2 regions of the Clostridium bornimense genome follow, and region 1 is predicted to be linked to the other one. Evidence: predicted binding sites of a transcription regulator. Region 1 holds the regulator's gene; the other holds the start of a gene.
What was found. The regulator HrcA, encoded in region 1, represses chaperone genes, less so after heat shock. The targets are predictions, from matches to a motif close to TGTTAGCACTCNNNNNNNNNGAGTGCTAACA.

Region 1 (7,788 bases):
ATACTTAACATCTCCATCAATAGTAGGAACTTTAACTTCAGCACCTAATATAGCTTTTCCAATTGAAATATGTTGTTCTATATATATATCAGAACCTTCTCTTCTAAATACTGAACTTGGAGTAACTCTGATTCTTACATATACATCTCCAGCTGGTCCGCCATTAGTACCATGGTTTCCTTGTCCTCTAAGTGGAATTACATTATCATTATCTACTCCTGCTGGTATATCTAATGTAATGCTTCTTTGTCTTCTTTCAATACCTGTTCCTCCACAATGTGAGCATGGATCTTTAATAATTGTTCCTTTACCACCGCAAGTATCACATGTTCCTGTTTGAACAAAAGTTCCAAGTGGTGTATTTCTTTGAATTTTAATTTGACCTGTTCCTCCACATTTAGAACATGTTTCTTTACCGCTTCCACTTTTAGCACCTGTACCATTACAAGTTTCACAGCTTTCATTTCTAACAATTTTTATTTCTTTTTTACAACCGAAAACTGCTTCTTCAAAAGTCAAATTGATTGTTACTTCTAAATCTGATCCTCTTTCTGGACCATTTCTTCTCTTACTTCTTCCACCACCGCCGAAGAAGTCTCCAAATATATCACCTAAATCAAAATCAAAACCGCCACCGCTACTAAAGCCGCCAAATCCACCAAATCCATCAAATCCAGCACCATCTGCGCTTCCAAATTGATCATATCTTTGTCTCTTTTCTGGATCAGATAATACTTGAAACGCTTCATTTATTTCTTTAAATTTTTCTTCAGCTTCTTTGTTACCTTGATTTTTATCTGGGTGATATTTTATAGCAAGCTTTTTAAAAGCCTTTTTTATTTCATCTTGAGAAGCATCTCTTGATACACCAAGCACTTCATAATAATCCTTATTTGCCAATTTCTTCACCACCCTACTTAAATTAAGGGAGGGGTAAAACCCTTCCCTTTAACATTTGACTTCTATATTATATACTATTTATCATCTACTTTAAAGTCTGCATCTACAACATTATCATCAGCGCTTCCTGCACCAGCAGCATCTCCTGCACCAGTAGCACCTTCTGCACCTTGTGGATTTGCTTCAGCATACATCTTTTGAGATATTGCATAGAATTCTTGAGTTAATTCTTCTTGTGCTTTCTTAATAGCTTCTATATCATCGCCATCTTTAACTTTCTTTAACTCTTCAATTTTAGCAGTTACTTTAGCTTTTTCATCTTCAGAAATTTTATCACCAAGATCTGTTAATGATTTTTCCATTTGATATACTAAGTTGTCAGCATTATTTTTAACTTCTATAGCTTCTTTTCTATTCTTATCAGCTTCTGCAAATTGTTCAGCTTCTTTTACAGCCTTATCTATTTCTTCATCAGAAAGATTAGTTGAAGCAGTGATAGTTATATTAGCTTCCTTACCAGTTCCTTTATCCTTAGCTGAAACATTAACTATACCATTTGCATCGATATCAAATGTTACTTCTATTTGAGGAATTCCTCTTGGAGCTGGAGCTATTCCTGATAATGTGAATCTACCAAGTGACTTGTTATCTACAGCCATTTGTCTTTCACCTTGAACTATATTAATTTCAACTGATGGTTGATTATCTACAGCAGTTGAGAATACTTGACTCTTCTTAGCTGGGATTGGTGTATTTCTTTCTATTAATGGAGTCGCAATTCCACCCATTGTTTCAATTCCTAATGTTAATGGTGTTACATCTAATAGTAAGATATCTTTAACATCACCAGTTAATACACCAGCTTGAATTGCAGCACCAACTGCAACAGCTTCATCTGGGTTAACTCCCTTTGATGGTTCTTTTCCTGTAAAGTTTTTAACAGCTTCTACTACTGCTGGTATTCTAGTTGATCCACCAACTAAAATTACTTTATCTATATCACCAATTGTCATTTTAGCATCTTCTAATGCTTTCTTCATTGGAGTTAAGCTTCTTTCAACTAAATCTCTTGTTAATTCGTTGAACTTAGCTCTTGTTAAATCTTCATTTATATGTTTTGGACCTGTTGCATCAGCAGTAATAAATGGAAGATTAATATTTGTGCTTTGTGAAGAAGATAATTCTATCTTAGCTTTTTCAGCTGCTTCCTTTAATCTTTGAAGTGCCATTTGGTCATTTCTTAAATCAATTCCATATTCTTTTTGGAAATTATCTGCTAAGTAGTTCATGATTTTTTCATCAAAATCATCTCCTCCTAGCTTAGTATCTCCGTTTGTTGATTTAACTTGGAATAATCCATCACCAAGTTCTAGAATAGATACGTCGAAAGTACCTCCACCTAAGTCATATACTAAAATTGTATGACTATCATCTTGCTTATCTAATCCATATGCTAAAGATGCTGCTGTTGGTTCATTTATTATTCTTAATACTTCAAGCCCTGCAATCTTACCTGCATCCTTTGTTGCTTGTCTTTCTGCATCATTAAAGTATGCTGGAACTGTTATTACTGCTTGAGTAACTTTTTCTCCTAAATAACTTTCAGCATCGGCCTTTAATTTTTGTAAAATCATTGCTGATATTTCTTGTGGTGTGTAATCTTTACCATCTATATTAGTTTTATGGTCTGTACCCATATGTCTTTTAATTGAAATTATTGTTTTATCTGGGTTTGTAATTGCTTGTCTTTTTGCAACTTGCCCTACTAATCTTTCTCCATCTTTTTGGAAAGATACTACTGATGGTGTAGTTCTAGCTCCTTCAGAGTTTGCTATAACTACTGGATCTCCTCCTTCCATTACTGCAACACATGAATTTGTTGTTCCTAAATCAATACCTATTACTTTTGACATTATAATTACCTCCAATTTTATTTTGCAATTAATTTGCTACTTTTACCATACTATATCTTAAAACTTTAGATTCTTTCTTGTATCCTTTTTGGAATACTTCTACAACTTCATTTTCTCCAAAAGAATCATCTTGTATATGCATTATTGCTTGATGAACATTTGGATCAAATCCTTCTTCTGTAGATATTTCTTCTACACCAAGTTTTGCTAATGAATCTAGCAAACTTTTTAATGTCATTTCAACTCCAGTTCTAAGAGAACTTTCATCGCCAACAGCTGATACAGCTCTTTCTAAGTTATCTATTGCTGGTACAATCTCTTTAAGAGTATCTACAACAGCATTATCATAAATTTCTTCTTTTTCCTTAGCTGATCTATTTCTATGATTTTCATATTCTTTATCTAATCTCATAAGCTTATCACGAAGGGCTTCTACTTCCTTTGAAAGCTTTTTACTATTTTCAGCTTCTTTAGTATATTTTACTTTATAGTAATCTTCTTCATTAATTACTTTAGATTCCTCTTCTGAATTATTTTCAACATTATCAGATTCTATATTTTCTTCACAATTGTTAGTGCATTCCTCATTTATCGATTCTTCTGCACAACTTGAATCTTTCATTTCTTCTTTCATTTCCTCATTATTAGTTGTCAATTACATCACCTCTCTACTCTTCACCTAATCTTTTAGTTATAGTTCTATTTAATTCATTAACAAAAGATGTTAATATAGATACTATTCTTGCATATGGAATTCTTGTTGGTCCAATAAGTCCTATGGTACCAAGTGGTCTATCACCTAGTTTGTAAGTAGCCTTTATAACAGAACATTCTTTTGCTCCTATTATTTTGTTTTCTTCACCGATAACAATATTAAAATCGCTCTCAGCTTTCAATAGGCTATTTACATTTTTGGTATCTTCTAATAAGTTGAACATATTTTTAACTTTATCAATATCTTTATACTCAGGCATAGAAAATAAATTTTGTATTCCTTCAACGTAAATTTCAGAATCATAATCATCTTTCATTTCATTAATAATTTGATTCATTAATGAATCAAATATTTTTTCATTGCCTGCAAAAGAACTTTTAAGTTCCACAATAACTTGATGATCTATAGACTTTAAATCTACACCTTGAAGAAATGAATTTAATATAGCATTTATTGAATTTACTGCGTTAATATCCACCTCTTCATCAACTCTAATCATTGCATTTTTTACGATTCCAGAGTCGCTGACCATAACTAAAAGTAACTTAAGCTTATCTACATATACTATTTGTAATGATTTAAGATAGCTTTTATTTAATGATGGTGTTTTAACTACACAAGTAAGTTTTGTCATATGAGATAATAACTCTGTTGATGACTTAATTATCTTACTTAAATCATAGATACTTTGATTCAAAACACTATGAATTAAATTTTCTTCTTGAGGTGTGATTATTGATGGCATCATAAGTCTGTCAACATATAATCTATATCCTTTATCGGAAGGAATTCTTCCTGAAGATGTATGAAGCTGTACTAAATACCCCATTTCTTCTAAGTCTGACATCTCATTTCTTATTGTAGCAGGACTAACACCTAAATTATACTTTTTTGCAATTGTTCTAGAACCCACTGGCTCCCCAGTACTTATATAGTCATCAACAATAGCTTGAAGTATCCTAATTTTCCTTTCATCCATTTCCATCATTATCACCTCTTATTAGCACTCATTATAATTGAGTGCTAACATCTTGTCTATAAAATACCACTTTGGAATATTATTGTCAATATTGATTTTTACCTCATAATTTACCCTCTATACTTAAAAAAATCATTTAGATTAAATTAGATACTATATTCTCCATTTTTCATATGCAAGTAATTTATAATATAAAATCACTCATTATATAGTTTGATACTTCTATTCCCCTTTTAGTCAAGAACATATTACCACAAGCAATTTTAAGCAGATCCATATTAGTATATTTATTAATGACATCACCATATATATCTTCTATTCTCTTATTATATCTTTTATAAAATTCCTCTATTGATATCCCTTTTATCATCCTTAATCCCATAAATACGAACTCTTCCATATCATCTTTTATAGAATTTTCTATTACTTCTTCTATTGCATTGCCTTTTTTATTTATCCTATCTATATATTCACCTATATTATTAACATTTTTTAATCTTTTATGAGAACAATATGATGCTGCAGAAGATCCTATCCCAATATAATTATTTAATGTCCAATAAACGATATTATGTTTACATTCCTTTTTTTCTTTTGAAAAATTCGAAATTTCATATTGATGATATCCTCCTTTCTCTAATTCCTCTAATGTAATACGATACATATCTCTTTCTACCTCTTCATCAGGTAACTTTAACTTATCATTATTATATAATTCATAAAATTTTGTTCCTTCTTCTATTATTAAAGAATATGCTGATATATGGTCTAATCCTAAATCAATTAAAGACTTTATAGACTTTTTATATTCCTGTAATGATTGTCCTGGTAGACCAAACATTAAATCTGCATTTATATTTTCAAACCCTACTTCTCTAGCATCATTATAATTTTTTAAAAAATCCTCATACTTATGTATTCTTCCTATAAATTTTAACAAGTCATTATTTGTACTTTGTAATCCCATAGAAAGCCTATTTACCCCAATATCCTTCATCATACATAACTTTTCTTTTGTAAGTGTTCCTGGATTTCCTTCCATAGTAAATTCGCAATTATTTGACATCTTAATATTACTTATAATATCACCTAATTTTTCTATTTGCCTTTCACTTAAATGGGTTGGTGTGCCTCCACCTATAAATATAGTGTCATAAGTATCTTTTGCCCTCGATTTAGCTTCTTTTTCTAATGCATTTAAATATTCTTCTATACTGTTTTCCATACAAGAATACGATGGAAAATCACAATAAAAACATTTATTTTTACAAAATGGTATATGTATATATAAACTGCTCATAATTCCTCCTATATATAAATCATAATTCACAATTCACAAAGCGCAATTCACAATTCATGTAAATACAACTTTCATTAGCTACCTATAAGACATAATTATAATATCAATTATAATTATAAAATAAGTCTCAATAACAAATTAACGACAATGCACTTATAATTCAAGAAATTCCGCAGGAATTTTCACCTTAATTGTGAATCGTAAATTGTGAATTTTAAAAAAAGAGGCTCGCAAACAAATTTTCATTTATCGTTGCGACACCTCTCTTATTTTTAATCTACTTTTAAAATAGACATAAATGCTTCTTGTGGTACTTCTACAGAACCTACTTGACGCATTCTCTTCTTCCCTTCTTTTTGTTTTTCAAGAAGTTTCTTCTTTCTTGAAATATCTCCACCATAACATTTAGCTAATACATCTTTTCTCATAGCTTTTATGGTTTCTCTTGCTATAATTTTTGCTCCTACTGCTGCTTGAATTGGAATTTCAAACATTTGTCTTGGAATAACTTCTTTTAATTTTTCCGCTATTCCTCTTCCTCTAGTATATGCTCTTTCTTCTGGGACTATCATAGATAATGCATCTACAACTTCAGAATTTAATAATATATCAAGTTTAACTAGTTTAGTTCTTGAATATCCTATAAGTTCATAATCAAATGAAGCATATCCTTTTGTTCTTGATTTTAATGCATCAAAGAAATCATAGATTATCTCATTTAAAGGAATATCATAAGTAAGCATAACTCTAGTTTCCTCTAAATATTGCATATCTTTAAATGTACCTCTTTTATCTTGACAAAGTTCCATTATGGCCCCAACAAAGTCTGCTGGTGTAATAACTGTTGCTTTTACCATAGGCTCTTCCATGTAATCAATTTCTGTAACTGGTGGAAGATTAGTTGGATTTGTTAATTCTATAATTTCTCCATCTGTTTTTATTACTTTATATATAACTGACGGTGCAGTTGTTATGATATCTAGATTAAATTCTCTTTCTATACGTTCTTGTATTATTTCCATATGTAGTAATCCAAGAAAACCACATCTAAATCCAAATCCAAGTGCTACAGATGTCTCAGGCTCAAAAGATAGCGCCGCATCATTAACTTGTAATTTTTCTAAAGCTTCTTTAAGTTCAACATATTTCGCTCCATCAACTGGATAAATTCCTGAATACACCATAGGAATTGCTGGTTTATATCCTGGTAATGGTTCCTCTGTGCCACCTTCAGCATAAGTTACAGTGTCTCCAACTCTTGCATCTCTAACATTTTTAATTGATGCAGTAAAATATCCAACACATCCTGGACCTAGTTCATCTACAGGCATGTAATTTGGTGCAAAAACACCTACTTCAGTAACTTCGTATTCTTTCTTCGTTACCATAAGTTTTATTTTTGTTCCTTTTTTGATCTTTCCATCTTTTATTCTTATATAAGATACTACACCCTTATACGAATCGTAAAATGAATCGAAGATTAATGCCTTAAGTGGTGCATTTTCATCCCCTGATGGAGCTGGTATTTTTTCAACAACAGCTTCTAAAACATCTTCAATATTTAATCCAGTTTTAGCTGAAATAAGTGGACACTCTGATGCTTCTATTCCTATAACATCCTCTATTTCTTCTCTTACTTCATCAGCCCTAGCAGATGGTAAATCAATTTTGTTAATTACTGGTACTAATTCCAAATCATGATCTAACGCTAAATATGTGTTTGCTAAAGTTTGTGCTTGTATACCTTGTGTGGCATCTACTACTAATATAGCTCCTTCACAAGCAGCAAGAGATCTTGATACTTCATAATTAAAGTCTACATGACCAGGAGTATCTATAAGATTCAATATATATTCTTCTCCATCACTTCTTTTATATACTAATCTCGCAGCTTGGGATTTTATTGTTATTCCTCTTTCTTTTTCAAGCTCCATATTATCTAAAACCTGAGCTTCCATTTCTCTTTGAGTTAAGGTTCCTG
Region 2 (7,788 bases), on a different replicon from region 1:
GTAATTGTTATATTTTTTTCTGGATGAAATAATTTTCTTAAAATATGTGGTTCAAACTTACTATCAAATATAAAGGTTTTATATCCAAAGATTAATGTTATTACTATTATTATAGATAAATAAGAGTATCTTAATATTTTAAATGATGTGCTATTTTGTGATTTTTTTCTTTTCAAAAATGTATTGTTTTTATATTGTATGAAAAAGTAAATTGATATATAAGATAATATGGATACAAAGCAAGTTAAAAAGAGGATGAAATAAATAATTACTGTAAGCATATTTGCATGTATTAATTTATATAAAAAGTGTAATGTAAAAAAGTATAATATAACAAAAATAAGCTTAGATGAAAAAGACTTTAAAAGTGATTTTGTATTGTTTTGCATATAAAAATCCTTTCTTTTAAGTTAATTATATACTTTATTATTAACTATATTTTCAATAAAATCAATAAAAATACAAGTGTAAATTTGCGATATTATGAAATTCTATTTATTTAAGTGATTTAGAGGAACAATTATAAATTTTGTAATATCACATAGATTAAGTATGATTAAGGTGATTGTAATAGTACTAATAACTATAAATGAAGTAGTAGAAGAAATTTGTAGAATATTATGTATAGAGATTCTAAATTAATACAATACATAGAGAAAAGAGAGAAATGAAGCTATTTGACAAAAAAATAATATATATGTAAAATAAAAGGTACAAAGGGTGTTTGGAGGAAATTATGGTTAAGTATAAAATTTTGCAATGGAATATTGGATCATATCCATATGTATCACAAGATAAATTTGAAGATGAATTAAATAAATTTGCAGAAGATGGATGGAGAATTAAAGATATTAAAATTACTGAAAAGAAAAGTATTTTTAATAGTAATAATACTATTATAGTTTTTATGGAGAAAAATGAAGAGAATTAGGTGTCCTCGGGGAACACAAAATATTTTCATAATTATGATGTTGAAAGTAAGGCTTAAGCATATATATGAATCTATTCTACTTAAGTGTTGTTATGTTGTAGTATAAAGTTATATTAGTATCTGTTCTACTTAAGTAGTGGTAGAAAGTTATAAATAGAAAAGAGAGGGGCATTTTATTTGAAAATAAGTGCCCCTCCCCTTTTTTATAAGGGAGTTATTGTATTTCTATCCTATTTGAAGATGGAGAAGTTTTTTGAAGTTTAGGTAATACTATTTTTAATTCTCCATTTTCGAATTTAGCTAAGATATCGTCTTTATTTACATTATCTACATAGAAAGCTCTTGAGAAGTTGCCATAATGGCGTTCTCTTCTTATATAGTTATCTTTTTCTTCATTTATAAATTCATCTCTCTTTGCAGAGATAACTAGTTGATTATTATTATATTCTAGAGAGATATCTTCCTTTTTTACACCAGGTAATTCAGCAATGACTAAGTATTCATTGTCTGTTTCCTTAATATCAGCATTAAAGCCACCAGAACTTGCACCAAATGGTGCAAAGAAATCATCATTGAAGAAATCTGATATGAAATTTTCAAATGTGTCTCCCCTACTTAAATTTTTATTACTTCTAAAAGGTATTAATCCAAACATATAAAAGACCTCCTTATTTTTTTATAAAATTATTGAATATTAATTTTTGTTATTTTTTCCTCTGGCTTTGGAAGCTTTGGTAATGTAACAATAAGTTCACCATTTTCAAACTTAGCTGAGATAGAATCTTCTTTAATATCCTCAACATAGAAAGCTCTTGAGAAGTCACCATAATGACGTTCTTTTCTTACATAGTTATCTTTTTCTTCATTAATAGTCTCATTTCTTTTTGCAGAGATAATTAGATTGTTATCCTTGTACTCTAGAGAAATATCTTCTTTCTTTACTCCGGGTAATTCAGCCTCTACTAGGTATTCATTTTCTGTTTCTTTAATATCAGCTTTAAAGGTGTTAGCTTCTTTATAAAATGGTGTAAAGAAGTCATCATTAAAGAAGTCTGATATTAAATTTCCGAATTCATCTCCTTTGTTATCGATAGATTTTGTGTTAAAAGGTATTAATCCGAACATATAAAAGACCTCCTTCTAAAATCTTTGTTGGATTTAATTTATTTTGTTTATTTATTGTTTTGTTTTTTCTTTATGTCTATATTATAGAATTATGGGAAAATATAATCAAAATCCATTATGATTTATTAAAAATAAAATTGATTCATGAGAGAATGGGTTGAAAAAATAATGCAACAAATCTTAAAAATACTTTGAATATCTTCGTTTTTAGCACTCACTCAATGAGAGTGCTAACAATTTTGGAATATTACTAATATTCACATTAATATCTTTATACTTAATAAAACTAATAAGAATATGAAATATAGTGAAGGTAAGGCATACATGAAGTTTTGCAATAAAAAAATATATATAAATATTTTGTAAGATAATATAAAAAATAGTATAATTTATAGAAAAAGTTAGTTATTTGGAGGGAAAGGTTTAATGAAGAAAAATAATGTAAAATATAGTGAGCTTCTAAAAATATTTAAAGATCTTAGAAAAGAGCAGGTATTTTTATTTTTTATATGCTCAATATCAGTAATAGCAAATACATTTCTAGTTTACCAAGTACAAGGATTAGTAGATGGAATTAATAATAGTATCCCTTTTAAAGATTTAGTTAAAGTATTTTATAAGATACTATTTTGGGGTATTTTCACCTTTATATCTGAATTATATCAAGTAAAAAGATGGCATTATTTTGGTAGTAAATTAATTAATAATATGAGATATAAGATGTATAAAAGTATGATAAGAAAACCGATAAAGTTTTTTGATAGTAATACAACAGGGGACATTGCATCAAGAGTATTAAATGATGGAAGTTCTATAGCAGAAAGTGCAGGGATTGAGGTACTAATGTTTATACTTAACTTATTTAAAATTGCTATTGTTATGATTGTATTATTTTCATTTAATATTAAATTAGCATTGATAGTTCTTATTATATTGCCAATATATTATTTATTACTTGTTAAAGTAAATAAGAATATGAGAGATGCATATAGAGATGAAAGAAAAGCATTTGCAGATATGCAACAATTATTGATAGAAAATGTCAATGGTATTGTAAATATAAAAACATTACAAAAAGAAGAATATTTTTCTAAAAAATTTGATAATGCTGTAAATAAAAGATATTATTCTAAGATAAAAACAGTAATAAATCTTCAAGTAACTGTAGCAGCGATAAATGAAATTATGACTATTTTTTTGCCAGTAATGATTTTAATTTTAGGAGCATATTTTGCTTACAATAAGGAAATTACAATAGGAACATTGATAGCTTTTTATACTTATTTAGCAAGTTTAGTAGAGCCTATAGCAAATCTTACTGATTATTATCAAGGATCTAAGCAAGCTCTTGGTGCAGCAGATAGAGTTTATGACTTTATATTTGATGCTGAAGATAATGATAAAAAAGAAGAATTTAATTGCGATGTAGAAAAAATTGATATTAATATTGAGAAGTTTTCGTGGAGTGACAAAACTATTTTAGAGAATTTTAAGTATAAAATAGAAAAGGAAGATAGAATCTTTATTAAAGGCGAGAGTGGAAAAGGTAAAAGTACATTATTAAAGTTGATTATGAATTTTTATGATATTAGTAATGGAGAAATTACTATTAATGATAAGGATATATCGAAGGTTAAGGAAAGTAGCTTATACGATAATATTTTAATGATGACTCAAGAGCCATTTATTTTTGAGGGAACATTAAAAGAAAATTTGCTTTTAGGAGATAATTTTACTGATGATGAAATTGCAAAAGTTGCAAAGGTAGCTTGTATTGATAATCTTATTGAGGAAAAAGGTATAGATTATGAAATATTAGAAGGAGGCTCTAATTTGTCTGGTGGACAAAAGCAAAGAATCGCCCTAGCGAGAATTTTACTTAGAAAACCAAGTGTATTAGTGTTAGACGAAGCGACAAGTGCTTTAGATAAGACAACAGAGAAAAGTTTGATAAGAAATATTGATATATATTTAAAAGAAAATGGTATTACTTTAATTGCTGTTTCTCATAATAATGAAATTGAAACAATATGCAATAAGGAAATTATTCTTAGTTAAAAAATAACTAATTTAGGTAATAGTATAAGAATTGCGGGGGCGACAATATGAATATTGAAAAATTAGAGAGTTGTTTAAAAAGGCTTCAGAAAAAGATAATTTTTCAGGTGTAGTTTTAGTAAAAAAGGGGGAAAACTAAGTATTTTCACATAAATGCGGTTATGCTCATAGAGGATTTATGATTGAGAATTCGCTTTCAACGAGATTTGATACTGCATCAATAACAAAGTTATTTACGGCGGTAAGTGTATTTCAATTAATAGATAAAAAACTTATAAGTTTAGATGATAATGTATTAGATATTTTAGATTTAAAAGATACAAAGATATCTAAAGATGTTACAATATATCATTTATTAACTCATACATCAGGTATAGGTGATGATGCTGATGAAGAAGCAGGGGAATCTTATGAAGATATATGGAAATATAAGCCTAATTATTCTGTTAGAGAACTAGGTGATTTTCTTCGTGATTTTATATATAGAGAACCGAATTTTGAGCCCGGAAAATGATGAAAGATTTGCATATATGGGATTTAGCTTTTGAAATTCAACAATATTTAGGAGTTAAAACAAAATAAATTCATATAAAGTTCTCAAAGATGACACAATTATGCCATGACAAAAATATATATTAGAAGTATAAAGTAGTTAATACTTTTAATGTTTTTTTCATAAACCCTTTTTTAAAAAATCAGTATTGAGGATAGCAAGAACCCCATGTTTGCTATCCTTTTTATTATATTTTTTAGCTGTGATAACTACAAAAAGTGTCCTCGGGGGACACTTAATAATAAATTAATCAAATAATGAATCTCGTTTAATACTTAACATTAAACATTCAAGTTTAGACATCAAATCTTTGCTAAAAAAGAATCGTGTTGATATATATAATTATTTATCAAGAAGGGATCAGTATTGAATAAATATTTTAATTGATAAAATACTAATATTAATATAAAGGTAAAGGTGAAACTATGGATATTTACACAATAGGACATTCAAATTATTCTATGGATCGATTTTTAAATATGCTAGAAAAATATAATATAAATTGCGTTGTTGATACTAGAGCTATACCTTATTCAAAATATAATATTCAATATGATAAGGAATCTTTAAAGGAAGCATTAAATAAAAAAGGCTATGTATATATTTATATGGGAAGAGAGTTAGCGGCAAAAAGAGAAAGTAGAGTTTCTTATAATAATGAGGGCTATTGCGATTTTGAAAAAGCAGTTCATGAAGAATCTTTTATTAAAGGCGTTGAGAGATTGAAGATAGGATGCAGTAAAGGGTATAGAATAGTATTATTAGGAGCAGTTCAAGATCCAATTCGTTGTCAGAGAGGAATTTTATTGGGACGTTACTTGATAAAAAATGGATTTAATGTTAAGCACATTTTAGATGATTATTCTATTGCATCTCAGGAAAATCTAGAGTCAGAATTACTAGATAAATATTTTAGTGATAGGGCGCAAATAACTATGGATTCACTAATAGGAAAAGGTATTGATGAGAGAGAAATGATAGAAGAAGGATATAAACTTGCAAATAAAGAAATAGGATATAGGATTGAGAAGTTAAAGAGTGAATAGGAAAAGAATTAATGAAAGACAGTTTATTTTTAATGAAAAGTTGATATAATAAGTATATAAGAAAAGTCTAGTGCGCTAACACTAGACTTCCTAGAACATTTTTTAGTTTTAGGGCTATTGGATAATTAAATTTAGATTAATTAAGAGATGAGCACTATTCTTGACCGGATGGGTGCTTTTTCTCTTTGTTTTGAATATATATAATAAAACTATATGAGTAAAGTTATGTATGGAGATGATTTAAGATGAAGGATTTTCCTGAGTTTATGAAAAATATTATTAATAAGGTACGATCTGAGCAGTAGAATACTCCGGATATAGAAGGATATGCTTTTTATACCAAAAGGAACTTTGCAAGGTGGAAGATGCAAGGCAGGAACAAGAACAATACACGCTTTTGGTGGTAAACGTATTAAATGATTTTTAAATGTTTGTGATATGAAACTAGGATAATATATATCATTAATAGACAATACAATAAAGGAATATTATAACAAATTAGCGATTGAAAGCTAGTAGCTAAATAGGAATTTGATAGTGAGGAGATATAATTGATTTTAGAAACAGAACGTTTATTTTTAAGAGAAATGGAACAAGCTGATTTCAAGGATTTAGCAGAAATGTTGCAGAATCCAAAAGTTATGTATGCTTATGAGCATGATTTTTCAGATGAAGATGTGCAGGTATGGCTTGATCGTCAAAGAAATCGATATAAAAAATATGGATTTGGACTGTGGGCTATGATATTAAAATCAACAGGGTGCATGATAGGACAAGCAGGTTTAACAATGCAAAAATATAGAGGTAGCGAAGTGCTAGAAATAGGCTATTTGCTAAAACAGGACTATTGGCATTGTGGATACGCAAGAGAGGCTGCAAGAGGTTGTAAAAAATATACTTTTGAACAGCTCAATAAAGAAAAGGTCCATTCTATTATTAAATCAGATAACTGGGCGTCTATGAAAGTTGCCGAGAGTATCGGGATGAAAAAAGAAGATGAGTTTATTACTCAATTTTATAATGGAGATATGTTACATTATCTTTATTCTATATACAAATAAACTCCAATTTGTAAGGTACTTAAAAGGTAAGTTTTAAAATATACGTGACGTAACTTTTGAAATTCATATTAAATTCTTATATTGGACATATAACTGTCACAATACATTGTTATGTTATAACTGTAGTTAATGATAATAATTTAATTTTTTTCAAATCATTTTCCTTTTTATAAAAAGAATGGTCTTTAATGATCATTCTTTTTTGTTATGTATAAAAAGGAAAGTTTGGGGTATGGACCAAACTTTAGTGAACACATAGATTTTTATAGATATAAATAAGACTATATAATTATAAGGATTATATAGAGCATTTGCAGAGGTGAACGTAGGGAAATGGTGAGGTAATTGATAGAAAAAGTTGGAGATAAAAATGTATTAGTATATAATTTAGGTATATTATTACAAATAAGAGCTTAAGAACAAATAAAAAAAAAGGAATTTAAAATAAAAATTATTAATAAATCTATAAGGATGTGAATTGAATTGAAATACGTATTATTAAGTGCTGATAGTGATACATCTGTTTATTTAGTTCCAGATGAAATGGCTAATAACTTAAAAAAATACTGTATAGATTTCTGTAACAAATGGTTGTATCAAAGCTCATATGCAAAAAAATATCATATAGGTGGCAGTGTTTGCTATAACGAAAAGGACTTTATTGAATATGTTAACACATGGATTTTTCCAGATGAGCCATCCGTATTGATTGAAACAATTGGATGGATTAACTCAAAAGCAGATATTCCTGAGAAGTATAGAGAGTGTAAATGGTTCAATTTTTAGTTACACATTTGTTTAATAGTTAAGTAGAAAATTTATATGGAGAATGTTTAATGAAATATTGTTGTACTGAATTAGATAGAAAAAGCACCTGTTATCATGAATTCCAGAAAGGAAAGTTCAATGATTCGTTTTGGGAGAAAGATTCACTTTTAATACACGATGATACTTTTTATGTTTTAAATCTGGCAGATTTATTTTATAGTGTTGTTCCTTCATATGATGAGTCAT

Region 2: CM240_RS13430 (Hsp20/alpha crystallin family protein) is a predicted target of HrcA. The motif match lies at 2,262-2,292, and genes of this name have one in related genera.

Annotation. Positions count from the first base shown of each region.
Region 1 covers NZ_HG917868.1:1,631,116-1,638,903, forward strand. The annotation lists gene dnaJ (molecular chaperone DnaJ) at 1-900, opposite strand, end outside; gene dnaK (molecular chaperone DnaK) at 975-2,813, opposite strand; gene grpE (nucleotide exchange factor GrpE) at 2,842-3,447, opposite strand; gene hrcA (heat-inducible transcriptional repressor HrcA) at 3,482-4,516, opposite strand; gene hemW (radical SAM family heme chaperone HemW) at 4,692-5,807, opposite strand; gene lepA (translation elongation factor 4) at 6,080-7,788, opposite strand, start outside.
Region 2 covers NZ_HG917869.1:20,438-28,225, forward strand. The annotation lists gene CM240_RS13415 (sialidase family protein) at 1-176, opposite strand, end outside; gene CM240_RS13420 (DUF4177 domain-containing protein) at 737-931, shown strand; gene hsp18 (heat shock protein Hsp18) at 1,146-1,586, opposite strand; gene CM240_RS13430 (Hsp20/alpha crystallin family protein) at 1,616-2,056, opposite strand; gene CM240_RS13435 (ABC transporter ATP-binding protein) at 2,483-4,114, shown strand; partial or broken gene CM240_RS13440 (serine hydrolase domain-containing protein) at 4,272-4,628, shown strand; gene CM240_RS13445 (DUF488 domain-containing protein) at 5,093-5,713, shown strand; partial or broken gene CM240_RS18220 (cupin domain-containing protein) at 6,038-6,133, shown strand; gene CM240_RS13450 (GNAT family N-acetyltransferase) at 6,265-6,774, shown strand; gene CM240_RS13455 (hypothetical protein) at 7,258-7,560, shown strand.